DNA from 2 places in the Paraburkholderia dioscoreae genome. Region 1 is predicted to be linked to the other one. Evidence: riboswitches for the same ligand, from Rfam matches in the RefSeq annotation. Region 1 holds a riboswitch; the other holds the start of a gene.
What was found. A riboswitch is a leader RNA that binds a small molecule or an ion and turns the genes downstream of it on or off. The one in region 1 is predicted to bind glycine.

Region 1 (7,607 bases):
CGATCGACTTGCTGTATGCGTCGGCGTCGATCAGGCGGTCCAGCGCGGCGTCCGCGGCCGGCTTGATCTTGAAGAGCCAGCTATCGTACGGCGTGCTGTTGACCAAATCAGGCGTATCGGCCACGGCGGTGTTCGCTTCGATGATTTCGCCCGAGACCGGTGCGTAGATATCTGAAGCGGCCTTGACCGATTCGATCACGGCGACGGTGTCGCCCGCGCTCACGGTCTTGCCCAGTTCCTGCACTTCGAAGAAGACGATATCGCCGAGCGCTTCCTGCGCGTGGTCGGTGATGCCGACCGTCAGCGTGCCGTCCGCTTCGGTACGGACCCACTCGTGCGATTCGGTGTATTTCAGATCGGCCGGAATGCTCATCGGATGCTCCTATGCGGTGTGATTCGGTAGTAACTAAAAGGGCCCCCAAACCTGTCGCTTCGCGCCAGGTCCCCCCGAGGGGGAACAAGAAAACTTGGGGCGGCCCGGCGTTTTCTTGTGAAGGTTTGCGCACGCGCCGGTCTGCTTAAACCGCGAGCACTTTGCCGTTGCGCACGAACGGCAGTTTTACCACGCTTGCGGGAACGTTTTTGTCACGAATCTGAACGTGAACGGTGTCGCCCGGCTGCACGCCTTTCGGCACGCGCGCAAAGGCGATCGATTCCTGCATGGTCGGGGAAAAAGTGCCGCTGGTGATTTCGCCTTCGCCCTGCGGCGTGACGACTTTCTGATGAGCACGCAGCACGCCTGCTGCCTTGCCGTTGTCCTTCAGCAGGATCAGGCCGACGAACGCGGCCTGCGAACCGTCCGCTTCCAGCTTGCTCTTGCCCACGAAGTCGCGCGGCGAGGTGAGGTCGACCGTCCAGGCGAGGCCGGCGTCGAGCGGCGAGACATTGTCGTCCATGTCCTGGCCGTACAGGTTCATGCCGGCTTCGAGGCGCAGCGTGTCGCGCGCACCGAGGCCGGCCGGGCGCACACCTTGCGCGCGTAGCGCGTTCCACAGTGCTTCGACGCGATTCGCCGGCACGATGATTTCGAAGCCGTCTTCGCCGGTGTAGCCCGTGCGCGCGACCGTCAATTCGCCGAACGGCGTGTCTGCGATACGGGCGGCGTTGAAGGGCTTCAACGCCTCGGTGGCGGCGCGCGTAGCCGGCACGGTTTGCCAGACTTTTTCGCGAGCGTTCGGGCCTTGCACGGCGACGATCGCGTAGTCGCGGCGCGGCGTGATGGTCAGGCCGAAGCCGCCTTCGGCGTTGAGCCGGCCGAACCAGGCGATGTCCTTGTCGGCGGTGCCGGCGTTGACGACCACGCGGAAGTGATCTTCGCCGAAGTAATAGACGATCAGGTCGTCGATCACGCCGCCGTTCGGGTTCAGCAGGCAGGAGTACAGCGCGCGGCCGGGCGTTTGCAGCTTGGCGACGTTATTGGCCAGCGCATATTCGAAGAAGGCGCGCACGCGCTCGCCGGTGAAATCGACGACGCACATGTGCGAGACGTCGAACATGCCGGCGTCGGTGCGCACGGCGCGGTGTTCGTCGATCTGCGAGCCGTAGTTGACGGGCATGTCCCAGCCACCGAAATCGACCATGCGGGCATTGAGCGCGCGATGGGTGGCGTTGAGCGGGGTGTGTTTGAGTTCGGTCATGGGGCCTCGGGCATCTCGCGAAACAAAAAAGGCCATGCGGCGCTACGCCTCGCGGCCTGACGGCTGCGAGCGATGCGTTGTTGCATGGCCCCTCTGTCCTCGATACCTGAGAGATTGCGTTGCCGTGCGAACGTGAATCCGCCACGGTGAAACGCGCGCCCCTTCGGTGGGCAGCCTGCCAAATCTGCTCGCACGCATACGAAACGCGCGATGCAGACGGCTACTGCCGCTCTCCAGAGTGCGAAAAACCGGTGCCTTGATGCTGCCTCAACACGGGTTTTCCGACGCGGTCGGTCCTTTTGCCTGAGAGTTTGCGGGTGTGCCCCTTCGGCGGCGCGGCCTGCGGTTTTCTGCGGCCAGCACGCTCTCCCGACGCGTGCGGCGAATGTACGCGAGGGCCGGGGGCTTGTCAAATAAAGGCCCGCGAGTGGCATGGCACCTGACGCGGCGCTTTGGCGTTCGTCAAAAAAGCGCGCATTGTGATGCCAGCTCTCTTGGTGCTCCGTAGCCCGAACGCGCGGCGATTATTCGCCGATGGCGTGTGCCGCGTTGTCCAGTTCCTGATTCAGCACGCGCTGTTCGTCGCTGGACAGGCCGCCGCCATGTTGCGCGGCCATGTCGTGCGCTTCCTGACGGATCACGTCGAGGCGATGATGCAGCGCGCCGCCTTGGGGCGGCGGGTAATAGCCCTGATTCACGCGGTTATCGATACGGCGGCCGAGATTCTCGATGCGGCCGTCGACCTGGCGCAGGCGCTGATCCGCGATCTGTTGCGGGCTGGGACGAGGGGCGGGCGCGGGTTGAGGCGTCACCACACAGGCGGCGAGGGAACTGAGCAGGGCGCACGCGGCAAGCGCGCGGATGGAACGGGGCATGAACTCTCCGGAAGTCATTGTGGTTTTGTGTTGTTACTCGGAAAGCAACGGCTGACTGCCGGAGCACGCTGACCGGGAACACGGCCTTATTTGTAACGTTATGTTCCTTTCGGGCCTGTCAGGATTGTGGCCTGTGCGGCGTGGGCGGCGAGTGCGGTTTTAGGTACACAAGCCGTGCCGACGCGCAGGCAAACGGGTCAGCGAACGCGTTCAAACGGCAGCCGGATGCCTTCTTCCGAACTGCGGGCGGCGAGTTCGATAATTGTCATTACATCGACGGCATCCTGCGCGCTGACCGGGAACTTCACGCCGTTCTGGATGGCGTCGGCCACGGCGATATAGAAGCCCGCGTAATTTCCATTACGCGTCGGCAGCTCGCGCTCCACTTCCTGATTGCCTTCCAGCACGCGCAGCACGCCTGCCGCATTGCCGGCGCCGAAGCCTTCGTCGCCGGGTCGCAGGCCGGCCTTCAACTGGTCTTCCTGCGTGTCGAGCCCATATTTCATGTAGCTGCCGCGCGTGCCGTGAATCGTGAATCGCGGCGCGACCAGAGCAGTCAACGCGCTGGCGTGCAACACGACTTCGAACTCGCCATAGCCGAGCTGGATATGCACGTAGTCCGGCGCGCTGGCCTCGTCGCGATGCGTGCGCACCGTGGCCAGCAAGCTCTGCGGCGTGCCGAACAGCGCCAACGCCTGGTCGACCAGATGCGGCCCGAGGTCCAGCAGCAAGCCGCCGCCGCGCGACGCTTCCTCGCGCCAGCGCTGCCGCACCTCCGGCCGGAAACGGTCGAAATGCGATTCGTATTGCGTGACCCGTCCCAATTCCCCGCTCGCGAGCAGATCCCGCACCGTCAGAAAATCGCCGTCCCAGCGACGGTTGTGAAACGGCATGAAGAGCTTGCCGCGGGCGAGCGCGATGTTGGCGAGCGTGCGGGCGTCGGCGGCATTCAGCGTGACCGGTTTGTCGACCACCACGTGCTTGCCCGCTTCCAGCGTGCGGCGCGCCAGTTCGAAATGCGTGTCGTTCGGCGTGGCGATCACGATGCAGTCGATTTCTTCGAGCGCCAGCAGTGCGTCGAGGTCGGCCACCACCTTCGTATGCGGATAGTCGGCGAGCGCGCGCTCGGGCTGGCTCGTGGCGATGGCCGCGACGCTCGCGCGGCCGCAGTGCGCGATTACCGGTGCGTGAAAGGTCGCGCCGGCGAAACCGTAACCCATCAATCCAATCTTCAGCGATGCGGACATGCTTGTCTTCCTGCAAAAACGGCGCGCCGCTTTGCCACCGTGGCGGCGGCGCGCAACACTGCAATTGTGGCATGTCCGGAAGGCGGACCGTCAGGGTCGTCGTGGTGCCGGTGACCGTCATGGGACGCGGCATCGGTTGCGTGCATCCGTGTTAACATCGCTCCGCTCGCGCGTTTGCGCAGCGGGCCAGAACGCCCTCCGCTCCGCGCGGGGCGCCTGTTCCGGCAGCCGGCGCCGCGCAGCATGCCCCCGGCGTTTCGCGCCGCCGCGCCCTCAACCGCCGCTTTAACCGCATCACCCATCCATAGACGATGTCCGCAGGCCTGAACCCCGCTCAAAATGAAGCGGTCCGTTATCTCGACGGTCCATGTCTCGTGCTCGCCGGCGCAGGCAGCGGCAAGACGCGCGTGATCACGCAGAAAATCGCGCACCTGATCGAGGCCAAAGGCTTCGAGCCGCGCCACATCGCCGCCGTCACGTTCACGAACAAGGCCGCGTTGGAAATGCGCGAGCGCGTGGGCAAGCTGCTGGAAGGCAAAACGCTCACCACGCCCGGCAAGGAAGGCCGCAAAGTGCCCGTCAACCAGCTGACGGTCTGTACCTTCCACTCGCTCGGCGTGCAGATTCTGCGGCAGGAAGCGGAGCACGTCGGCCTGAAGCCGCAATTCTCGATCATGGATTCCGACGACTGCTTCGGCATGATCCAGGAGCAGGTCGGCTCGACGGACAAGGGCTTCATCCGCAAGATCCAGTCGATCATCTCGCTGTGGAAGAACGGCATGATCATGCCCGAGCAGGCGATTGCGATTGCGGCGAACGAGGACGAGCATCAGGCCGCGATCGTCTACCGCAATTACGTGGCGACGCTGCACGCCTATCAGGCGGTGGATTTCGACGATCTGATCCGTCTGCCCGCCGAACTCTTCGAGAAGAACGAGCAGGTGCGCGACCGCTGGCAGAACAAGCTGCGCTATCTGCTGATCGACGAGTATCAGGACACCAACGCCTGCCAGTACGAACTGGTGAAGCTGCTGGCCGGCAAGCGCGCGGCGTTCACGGCGGTGGGCGACGACGATCAGGCCATTTACGGCTGGCGCGGCGCGACGCTCGAAAACCTCGGGCAGCTCAGCAAGGACTTTCCGAAGCTGCATCTGATCAAGCTGGAGCAGAACTACCGCTCGACGGTGCGCATTCTGACCGCCGCGAATAACGTGATCGCGAACAATCCGAAGCTGTTCGAAAAGAAGCTCTGGTCCGAACACGGCATGGGCGACACGATCACCGTTACGCCCTGTAACGACGAAGAACACGAGGCCGAGTCCGTGGTGTTCCGTCTGTCGGCGCACAAGTTCGAGCGGCGCGCCAATTTTCGCGACTACGCGATCCTCTATCGCGGCAATTTCCAGGCGCGCATCTTCGAACAGGTGCTGCGGCGTGAGCGGATTCCGTACGTGCTGTCCGGTGGCCAATCGTTCTTCGACAAGGCCGAGATCAAGGACATCTGCGCCTATCTGCGCCTGATCGCCAACGCGAACGACGACCCCGCGTTCATCCGCGCGATCACCACGCCGCGCCGCGGCGTCGGCAATACGACGCTCGAGGCGCTCGGTTCGTTCGCGGGACAGGCCAAGGTGTCGCTGTTCGAGGCGGTTTACATGGGCGGCATCGAGGCGCGTCTGTCGCCGCGGCAGATCGAACCCATGCGCGTGTTCTGCGACTTCATGCAGCGCCTCACCGATCGCGCCGAGAAAGACGCCGCCGGCACGCTGCTCGACGAACTGATGGACGCCATCCACTACGAAGCCTACCTGTACGACGCGTTCGACGAACGTCAGGCGCAGTCCAAGTGGCAAAACGTGCTGGAGTTCATGGAGTGGTTGAAGCGCAAAGGCACCAAGGCTGAGCCGACGGGCGCCGCGGCCGACGAAGCCACCGGCTACGACACTGCCGACGGTCTCGGCGACACCGGCAAAAGTCTGCTGGGTCTGATCCAGACCGTCGCGCTGATGTCGATGCTCGAAGGCCGCGAGGAAGATCCCGACGCGGTGCGGCTCTCGACGGTGCACGCGTCGAAGGGGCTCGAGTATCCGCACGTGTTTCTGGTTGGCGTCGAAGAAGGCATCATGCCGCATCGCGGCGGTCCCGACGACGAGCCGATCGACGACGCGCGCATCGAAGAAGAGCGCCGCCTGATGTATGTGGCGATCACGCGTGCGCAGCGCAGTTTGCATCTGAACTGGTGCAAGAAGCGCAAGCGCGCGCGCGAAACGGTGGTGTGCGAGCCGTCGCGCTTCATTCCCGAAATGCTGCTCGACGACGCTCCGCCGCCGACGCCCGAAGAAGCGCCGATGTCGCCGAAAGACCGGCTTGCGAGTTTGAAGGCGCTGTTGCAGAAGCCGTGAGCGAGTGCTGAGGCCGCTGAGCTGCTCCGGCGAAACGTATGGGTTCGACGGCGTGAGCGGTGAAGCCGCTGATCTGGCTCCCGCGCCCACCTGCAGCCGATAAGAAAAAATCCCTGCACCGCGTTTCCACGGGCAGGGATTTTTTTGCGACGTGGCGCAGGCCACGCCTCGTCTTACTTCACCGCGCTGACCATGTAGTCGACGGCAGCCTTTACGTCCGCGTCCGAGGCATTCGAGCCGCCCTTCGGGGGCATCGCGCCCTTGCCATGCAGCGCGTAGTTATAGACCGTGTCGATGGGGTCTTTCAGACGCGGCGCCCAGGCGTCCTTGTCGCCGAACTTCGGTGCGTTCAGCACGCCGGCAGCGTGACAGGCCTGGCAGACTTGCTGATACAGCGCCTTGCCGGCTTGCGAGGCATCCGCGCTTTGCGTGCCGCCGGCTGCCGGTGCTGCCGCTTGCGGCACGCTGGCCATCGCGGCCATTGCCGCGGCGGCCTGGGCCGCGCCCGCGTCCGACCCGCCGGCCGGTGCGGCTGCTGCTGCGCCGGATGCCGCTGCGGCACCCGCAGCCGGCTCAGCCGGTTCAGGGAAGCTCGCGCCGGAATTGTTCGCCATGTAGGCGACCGCGCGAGCGATTTCGAAGTCGCTGTAATCGTCTGGGCTGGTGCCGCCGCGCGGCGGCATTGCCCCCTTGCCGGCGAGCGCCGTGTGCAGCAGCGTGTCGAAGCCTTGCGCGATACGCGGCGCCCAGTCGGCGGTATTGGTGAATTTCGGCGCGCCTGCTGCACCCGACGCGTGACACGCGGAGCAAACGGCCTTGTAGACTTCTTCGCCGGTCTTGTAGATGCGCGGCGCATTGGCGTCGCGAATGTCGACCTGGGCGAACGGCTTGATGCGGGCGGTGACCTCGGCTTCGGAGAGAGAGTCGGTGCCGGCGCCGGTGCGCGTCGAGTTATCGACGTAGACGGCCAGCAGCACGATGATGACGATCGGAACAGCAAACCCGGCGATGATCGCGGCGATGAGCTGTGCTGGGGTTTTGATCGGGGCTCCGTGTGGTGCTTCGCTCATGCTTGTCTCGTCTCCGTGGGTATGTGAGCGGTACAGCGTGACGGCAATTTCTTGTTCTTTAATCAGCCACGGACGATTATAGACGCAAGATTTCGACGGCGGCGAGGGGCGCGGCGGGGTGTTCAGCAGGCGTTTACCCGCATCGCGAGGAGCGGCCGGAAGGCGCTGGGTGCTGCCATTCAGGCCGTCCGGTGGACGGTACGGCCGAAACCGGGTATCCTTTCGGTCTCTCGCTTTGCGTCGCATCCGTTCTGGTTGCCGCGCTTTCGTGGTGAAGCGCCCGTAGCTCAATGGATAGAGTACTGCCCTCCGAAGGCAGGGGTTGCTGGTTCGATCCCAGCCGGGCGCACCAATAGCCGTAAGGCTTTCAGCGGCT
Region 2 (7,607 bases), on a different replicon from region 1:
GCATTTATCTGCCGCCCGATGCGAATTGCCTGCTGAGCGTCGCCGATCATTGTTTGCGCTCGCGCGACTACGTCAACGTGATCGTCGCCGACAAGCAGCCGCATCTGCAGTATCTCGACATGGACGCGGCGCTCACGCATTGCACCAAGGGCATCGGCATCTGGGACTGGGCGTCGACGGATCAGGGCGTGGAGCCGGACGTGGTGATCGCCAGCGCGGGCGACATCGCCACGATGGAGGCGCTCGCCGCCGTGCAGATTCTGAAGGAGCGTTTCGCCGATCTGAAGATCCGCTTTGTCAACGTGGTCGACCTGTTCCGGCTGATGCCCGAGCACGCGCATCCGCACGGGCTGTCCAACCGCGATTTCGATTCGTTGTTTACCGCGACCAAGCCGGTGATTTTCAATTTCCACTCGTATGCGTCGCTGGTTCACAAGCTGACCTATAACCGCACCAACCACGACAACCTGCATGTGCACGGCTATCACGAGAAGGGCAATATCAATACGCCGCTCGAACTGGCGATCATCAACCAGGTCGACCGCTTCTCGCTGGCGATCGATGTGATCGATCGCGTGCCGAAACTGCGCGGTGTCGGCGACCATGCGAAGGAATGGCTGCGCGGCCAGGTTATCGAACATCTCGCTTATGCGCATGCCGAGGGCATCGACCGGGAAGAAATCCGCAACTGGACGTGGAAAGGCTGAGCGAGGCATGACCATGCGCACTCAAGACGGTGCAGAGGATCAAACGATTCTGGTGCTGAACAGCGGTTCGTCCTCGCTGAAGTTCGGGCTCTTCAGGCGCACGGGCGACGACGAATCCCTCCTGCTGGAAGGCAGCGCGGAAGGCATTGGACGCAGCGACGGCAGCTTGCGGATCAAGGCGCCCGATGGCCGCGTGCTGGTGCAGCAGGAGCACGAGCTGGAATCGCAGACCGATGCATTGCAAAAGCTCGCGCAGGTTCTCGCGCAACAGCACCATGCGCGGCCTTCGGCGGTGGGGCATCGGGTGGTGCACGGCGGACCGCGTCTGCGCGCGCATCAGCGGATTACCGCCGGGGTGCGCCGTCAGTTGCAGGACGCCGTGCACTTTGCGCCGCTGCATATTCCCCCCGCGCTTGCGCTGATCGACGAGGCAGAGACCATTTTCGCCGACGCGCCGCATTTTGCCTGCTTCGATACGGCGTTTCATGCCACGCTGCCGCCGCGTGCGGCGCAGCTTGCGTTGCCGCGCCGCTATGTGGAGGCCGGCGTGATGCGCTACGGTTTTCACGGGCTCTCATACGAATCGCTGGTGACGCGGCTCGGCGCCGACTTGCCGGCGCGCGCGGTGTTCGCGCACCTCGGCAACGGGTCGAGCGTATGCGCGCTACGCGACGGCCAATCGGTCGATACGTCGATGGGGCTGACCCCGACCGGCGGCGTGCCGATGGGCACACGCAGCGGCGATCTCGACCCCGGTGTGCTGCTGTATCTGATGCGCGTGGAAAAGCTCGATGCGGGCGCGTTGGAGACGCTGCTCAATCGCGAGAGCGGCCTCGCCGGCTACGCGGATGGCGAGAGCGATATGCAGGCGCTCGAAAAACGCGCCGCGGCGGGCGATACAAATGCGTCGCTGGCGCGCGATGCATTTGCCACAGCGGTGCGCAAGACGATCGGCGGCTATGCGGCGCTGCTGGGCGGAATCGATTTGCTGGTATTTACCGGCGGCATCGGCGAACACAGCCAGGAGATCCGGCGGCGCGTGTGCGACGGGCTCGCTTTCATGGGGCTAACGGAAGGCGATCCGGCGGGCAAGGTGAGGGCGATTCACACGGAAGAGGAAAAGCAGATCGCGAGGCATTGCCGCACGCTGTTGCGGCAAACGGATGCAGCCTGACTTCATTTGGGCTTGACGACGGTGTGATCCGAAACGCCGGTTACGCCGAACAGGCGGGTCACGTCTTCGAGTGCGGCGGTGCGTTGCTGATCGCGCTGCAGTTCGCCGCGTAGCGTGATGCGGCCGCGCGAGACGTGAACCTTTACGGCGTGTTCAGGGACCGCGGCGTCCCAGGCGAGACGCTGCGTCGCCTCCGCGGCGATCTGTGCATCGCTCAGGCGTGCTCTGTCCGCCTGGTGTTTCGCGGCGCGACCGTGTGGCATGCGTTCTCCACGGAAGTGATACGGATGGGAGAACACTAGCAGAAGTGGCGGATTTTGCTCGCATTGGATGACGGCGGTGAGATCAATACAATCCGCCGCCGTCGGCAAAAAAATCCCGCCGCAAGCCTACCGGATCGCGCCCGCCAGCGCCTGCGCCGTCGCGGCCGACAACGTCCAGCCCAGATGCCCATGCCCGGTGTTGTAGAACACGCCACGCCGCTTTCCTCGGCCTACCTTGGGCAACATGCTCGGCAGCATCGGCCGCAAGCCCGCCCAAGGGACCACGCGCGAGGTCGACACCTCGGGGAAATAACGCCGGGTCCAGTCCACTAGCGGCGCAATCCGGTCCGAACGGATATCGCGGTTGAAGCCGTTGATCTCGGCCGTGCCGGCCACGCGAAAGCGATCCATGCCCAACCGGCTCGTGACGATCTTCGCGCTATCGTCGAGCAGACTCACCCAGGGGGCACGCTGCTGGCTGATCTCGTCGTCGAGACAGACGGTGATCGAATAGCCTTTCACCGGGTAGATGTTCACGTGGTCGCCCAACATGGCCGCAAAATCTCGGCTCTTCACGCCGGCGCACACGACGACCCGCTCGAACGCAAACCGCTGCGATTCGCCTTCGAGATTGACCGCCAGCGAAAAGCGGCCCTCGCCAGGCTGCTCGATCGACGTGATCTCCGCGTCGTAGTGAAACTCGACGCCGTGCCGCACGCACGCCTGAGCGAGACCGCGCGTGAACTTGTGAATATCGCCGGTCGAATCGGACGGCGTGAAAAATCCGCCGTAGAAATCGCCATGCAGCGTGGGTTCGATGCCATGCAACTCGCCCGCCGTGACCGGGTTGCGGTCGAGTCCGCCTTCGCGCAACAGTTCGTTCACCTTGCTCGCAGCGTCGAATTCCTTGCGGGTCTTGTAGATGTGCAGAATGCCGCGCCGCTCCAGATCGAAGTCGATGCCCTCGGTCTCGGCAATCGAAAACAGATGCTCGCGCGCGGCAATCGCGAGCCGCACGGTTTCGACCGTGTTCGCCCGGTAGTGCGGAATCTGCCGCAGAAATTCGCCCATCCACGAGTATTTGTGCCAGGTGGGCGCGGGATTGAGCAGCAGCGGGGCGTCGCGCGTGAGCATCCAGCGCAGTCCTTTCATGACGGTGGCGGCGCTGTTCCAGACTTCGGCATTGCTGGCGGACAACTGGCCGCCGTTGGCGAACGAGGTCTCCATTGCCGCATAGCGATGGCGCTCGAAGACAGTAACGTGGTGGCCGCGCTGGGCGAGGGCGTGAGCGGTCGTGACGCCGGTAATGCCGGCGCCGATAATGGCGATTCGTGACATGACATGGTCCAGAGTAGTTGAGCATCACCGGTGTCGATTTCGTGTCGAAACCGGCGCTGATGCCCCATCTGTCCATGTACCTGAGAGTTTCTTCTCCGCAGCGGCCGGCCCGATGCGAGCCGTGTGCGGGGAATCCCCTTCGGTGGGCGCACAGGCTATGCCGATGCGCCGCTCTCCAGATGTTCCTGCTGCGCGGTCCTTTTGCCTGAGAGTTTCCGGGGCGGTTGCTCCGTCGGCGTCGTCACGAACATCTGACGATCTCTCCCGCGCTGCATTGCAGAACGGCTCGACAATACCGGTCAAAATAATTCGCCGCAAGTGTTTCCTGCAATGCACCGTGCGAGTAGCGGTCTGAAACGGCACGTCTGAAGATGAATGCGGTTTCTACTCCGATGCGAATCTTTCAAGCCGGCTGTGGGGCTGAAAGCGCCCGCATCGGCTATATTTGGCGGCACTATCCGACTTTCATTCGCAAAGGAGAATGCCGTGCCCGCCCTCACAACGTTGCTCGCCTTCGGTCTGGTCTCGCTCGGCATGGTGCTCACGCCCGGGCCGAACATGATCTATCTGATCTCGCGATCGCTCTGCCAGGGGCGCCGCGCGGGTCTCGTTTCGCTTGGCGGCGTCGCGCTCGGCTACGTGTTCTACATGTTCTGCGCCGCATTCGGCATTACCGCGCTGCTGTTGACTGTGCCGTACGCGTACGACGCATTGCGTTTCTGCGGCGCGCTCTATCTGCTGTATCTGGCATGGCAAGCGGTCAAGCCGGGTGGCCGCTCGCCGTTCCAGGTGCGCGACCTGCCGCACGACAGCCGCCGCAAGCTCTTCATGATGGGGCTCGTCACCAATCTCGCGAACCCGAAGATCGCGGTGATGTACCTGTCGCTGTTGCCGCAGTTCATTTCGCCGGGACACGGCAGCGTGCTTTCGCAATCGATCGCGCTGGGCTGCGTGCAGATCGTTATCAGCGTGACCGTCAATGCGTTGATCGCGAGCATGGCGGGCTCGATTGCCGTGTTTCTCGCCGGGCGCCCGGTGTGGCTGCTGGTGCAGCGCTGGTTGATGGGCACCGTGCTTGCCGGACTCGCGGTGCGCATTGCGCTCGATTCGCGCCGCTGATTTTTTGCGGCGCGTTATCCGCCGCGCGCCGAAGCGGAGCCCGAGCCCGAACCGGAACCCGAACCTCTGAACACCCAGCCGTTGAACAGCGCCCCGCATAGCATCAACGCGCTGGTGATGAGAAACACCGACTGCATGCCGAAGTGCGCCCCGACAAAGCCGCCCGCGAGCGGCCCTGTGACCTGTCCCGCGTAATTCGCCGAAGTCGCGTAGCCGAGGATATAGCCGGCGGAACGGTCGGGCACGTTATGGCGGATCACGCTCGTAATGCACGGCAACAGGCCGGCCAGCGCGAGCCCCATCAGAAAGCGCAGCACCACCAGTTGCAGGCCGCTCGTGACGAACGCCTGCGGCACGAGCAGCACCGCGCACACGCTGAGACACGTCACGATCACTTTCGGCGCGCCGATCCGGTCGGCGAGACGGCCCACGCGCGAAGCCGCCAGCACGCTGCCGAGCGCGGAGGCCGACATCACGAAGCCCGACACGAGCGTGACGTGCCTCGCGTCGTGCACCAGTTGGCCGACGTACACGGTGATGATCGGCTCGATCGACATGTTGGCGAACATCAGCAAGCCGGAGGTGAACAGCATCGCCAGCACGGGGCGCAGGTCCGGCACGGTGGCCCAGCCGGTGGCCGCCCGCTCCTCGTGCGATTTGCCGCGTGTGCGGTCCACCGGTTGTTCCTTGACGAGCAGCGTGGTCGCAATGAAAGCACAGAAGATCATCGCCCCCGCAATGAAAAACGTATTGCGGATGCCGATCAGCGGCGGCAGCGCGCCGCCTACCAGCGGGCCGACGAGACTGCCCGCCATCACGCCCGAGGCCAACGTGCCGAGCGCCCAGCCGGTGCGTCCGCGCGGCGTCTGCGTGGCGATCATGACGGTCGCGCCCGACGCATAGCCGCCGACGAGTCCCGCCAGAAAGCGCAGTCCCACCAGTTGCCAGACATTCTGCGCAAGCCCGAGCAGGGACATCACGACGGCCATGCCGAGACTCGCGCGAATCAGGATCAGCTTGCGTCCGTAGCGGTCGGCCATGCGTCCCCACAGCGGCGACACCAGCGCCGCGGCGAGGAACGTCGCGCCGAACGCGACGCCCGACCATTGCACGGCGGCCGCGGCCGGATGCACGCCGAGCTGCTGCACATAGAGCGGCAGGAACGGCAGCAGCAGGGTCATCGCGACGATGGTCGTGAACGAACCGAACAGACAGACATAGAGATTGCGCTGCCAGTGGGGCGCGCCGTCGGCGGGAGTGGCTGAACTCATCGAGGCAGGATGGGAAGCGAAACGCACAGGGTCGGGCCGCACGCGCGGCGAAAAGACGATTGTGCCTGAGCGCGGCCAATCGGGCTGCGGAGGCGGGCGAAGTATGGCCGATCGTGCTCATTCAGTGTCGTCCGGTGCCACTCGGTGTCACTCGGTGAAGCGGACGCAACGCGGCCGGGCAGACACGCGGATAGATGTTCAAGTATTCGAAGACGGCCTGACGTACAACGGCACAACGGCACAACGGCACATCCACGCCTCACTCATAGCGCCTTGTACATAATGGTGGTCGCGTCGAATTCATCGGAATGCGTGTCACGCGCGTATCCCGGGATCACGCCCGCCGTGCGATAACCCAGTGCGGTATAAAGCGGCTCGGCGTGGTCGCCGGTTCGGGTGTCGAGCGTGAGCAGTCTGCGCTGCAAGCCATGCGCATGGCGTTCGAGTTCCGTCATCAGCGCACGCGCAATGCCCTGGCGGCGCAAAGCCGGATGCACCAGCAGTTTGCGCACTTCGGCGCGATGCTGCTGATTCGGCATCGTGTCGTAATCCAGCTGTACTGTGCCCGCAATCGCTTCGCCGTGACGCGCAACCAGCAGCACCAGGCTGCCGGCACGCAACGAAGCCAGCACTTTGCCGCGCCAGAACGCCTCACATTCGTCGATGCCGCACGGCATCACAAAGCCGACGCTGGCGCCGTCATGCACACAGGCGCGCAGCAGTGCGCCGAGTTCGGGAAGCTGACGCACGAGGTCGTCGGCGGAGAAAGCGGTGAGGGTGGTCGCGCTCATGCTGGCTCACACGATGAAGAGAATGTAGCGGGCCCCGCTGTGCGCGGGCGTCACGAAAGCGCTTGCGCCGAACAGCTGATAGCGCAGGCAGTCGCCGGGTTGCAGGTTGTGGCTTTGGCCGTCGACGGTGATCTGCAGTTGCCCTTCGAGCAGGATCAGATGATGTTCGAGGCCGGGCCGCGGCGATGCGTCGTAGGTGATGCGCACGCCGGCATCGAGTTCGCATTCCAGCGCTTCGCCGCTCAACGCCTGCGCGGGCGGCGACACGGAGCGCCGCCGGAAGCCGACGCTGGCGTCGGTCCAGAGCGGCTGGGCGGCGCGCGGCACGTGCGGCGCGAAGTCTTCTTCGACCATGTGCATGAGGCGCGAGATTGGCAGGCCGTACGCCACGCAGAGCTTGCCGAGCACGCTCGCCGTGGGGCTCACGGCGGCGTTTTCGAGGCGAGAGAGCGTCGCGCGGCTGACGCTGCTGAGTCTCGCGAGATCGTCGAGCGACCAGTTGCGCTCGGCGCGCAGCGCCCGCAACCGCTGCGCGATGCGGCGGTCGATGGCGTTGTCGTCGGGGAGTGGGTTTTCCATATTCGGGAAATTATCTCGAATATGGAAAATGGTCAATCAGGAAAAAATGGGGCGGCCGGTGGGCGTGCTCCGATCGGTTCTCGCGCAGTCAAGGGACGCAGCTTACTCGTGCCTGGTCATGCGCAGCATTGAGGTGTCGTAACCCAGTGCGTGAACCCGCTCGATCAGCGCGTCTTTCACGCTTGCGGCAGGTGTCGCTTCGCGCGTCAGAATCCACAGATAACGTCCGCTCGGCTCGCCGACGATCGACCAGCTATAGTCGTCCGCGTGGTCCAGCACCCAGTAGTCGCCGAAGAAGAACGGGCCGAAGAACGACACCTTCAGCTTCGCAGTGCCCGAACCGGCGACGACTTTCGCGCGGCCCT

Region 2: linked by a shared signal. The riboswitch ahead of PDMSB3_RS28365 (D-amino acid dehydrogenase) and the one ahead of gcvT (glycine cleavage system aminomethyltransferase GcvT) in region 1 are both predicted to bind glycine.

What each region holds. Positions count from the first base shown of each region.
Region 1 is NZ_LR699553.1:4,348,915-4,356,521, reverse strand. It holds gene gcvH (glycine cleavage system protein GcvH) at 1-373, opposite strand, end outside; gene gcvT (glycine cleavage system aminomethyltransferase GcvT) at 519-1,637, opposite strand; glycine riboswitch at 1,721-1,884, opposite strand; glycine riboswitch at 1,927-2,011, opposite strand; gene PDMSB3_RS19770 (hypothetical protein) at 2,162-2,512, opposite strand; gene PDMSB3_RS19765 (oxidoreductase) at 2,710-3,759, opposite strand; gene PDMSB3_RS19760 (UvrD-helicase domain-containing protein) at 4,071-6,161, shown strand; gene PDMSB3_RS19755 (c-type cytochrome) at 6,335-7,231, opposite strand; tRNA gene PDMSB3_RS19750 (tRNA-Arg) at 7,508-7,583, shown strand.
Region 2 is NZ_LR699554.1:1,814,473-1,822,079, reverse strand. It holds gene PDMSB3_RS28380 (phosphoketolase family protein) at 1-707, shown strand, start outside; gene PDMSB3_RS28375 (acetate/propionate family kinase) at 721-1,881, shown strand; gene PDMSB3_RS28370 (BON domain-containing protein) at 1,884-2,144, opposite strand; gene PDMSB3_RS28365 (D-amino acid dehydrogenase) at 2,271-3,482, opposite strand; glycine riboswitch at 3,666-3,759, opposite strand; gene PDMSB3_RS28360 (LysE family translocator) at 3,969-4,601, shown strand; gene PDMSB3_RS28355 (MFS transporter) at 4,616-5,872, opposite strand; gene PDMSB3_RS28350 (GNAT family N-acetyltransferase) at 6,136-6,663, opposite strand; gene PDMSB3_RS28345 (helix-turn-helix domain-containing protein) at 6,670-7,242, opposite strand; gene PDMSB3_RS28340 (lipocalin family protein) at 7,345-7,607, opposite strand, start outside.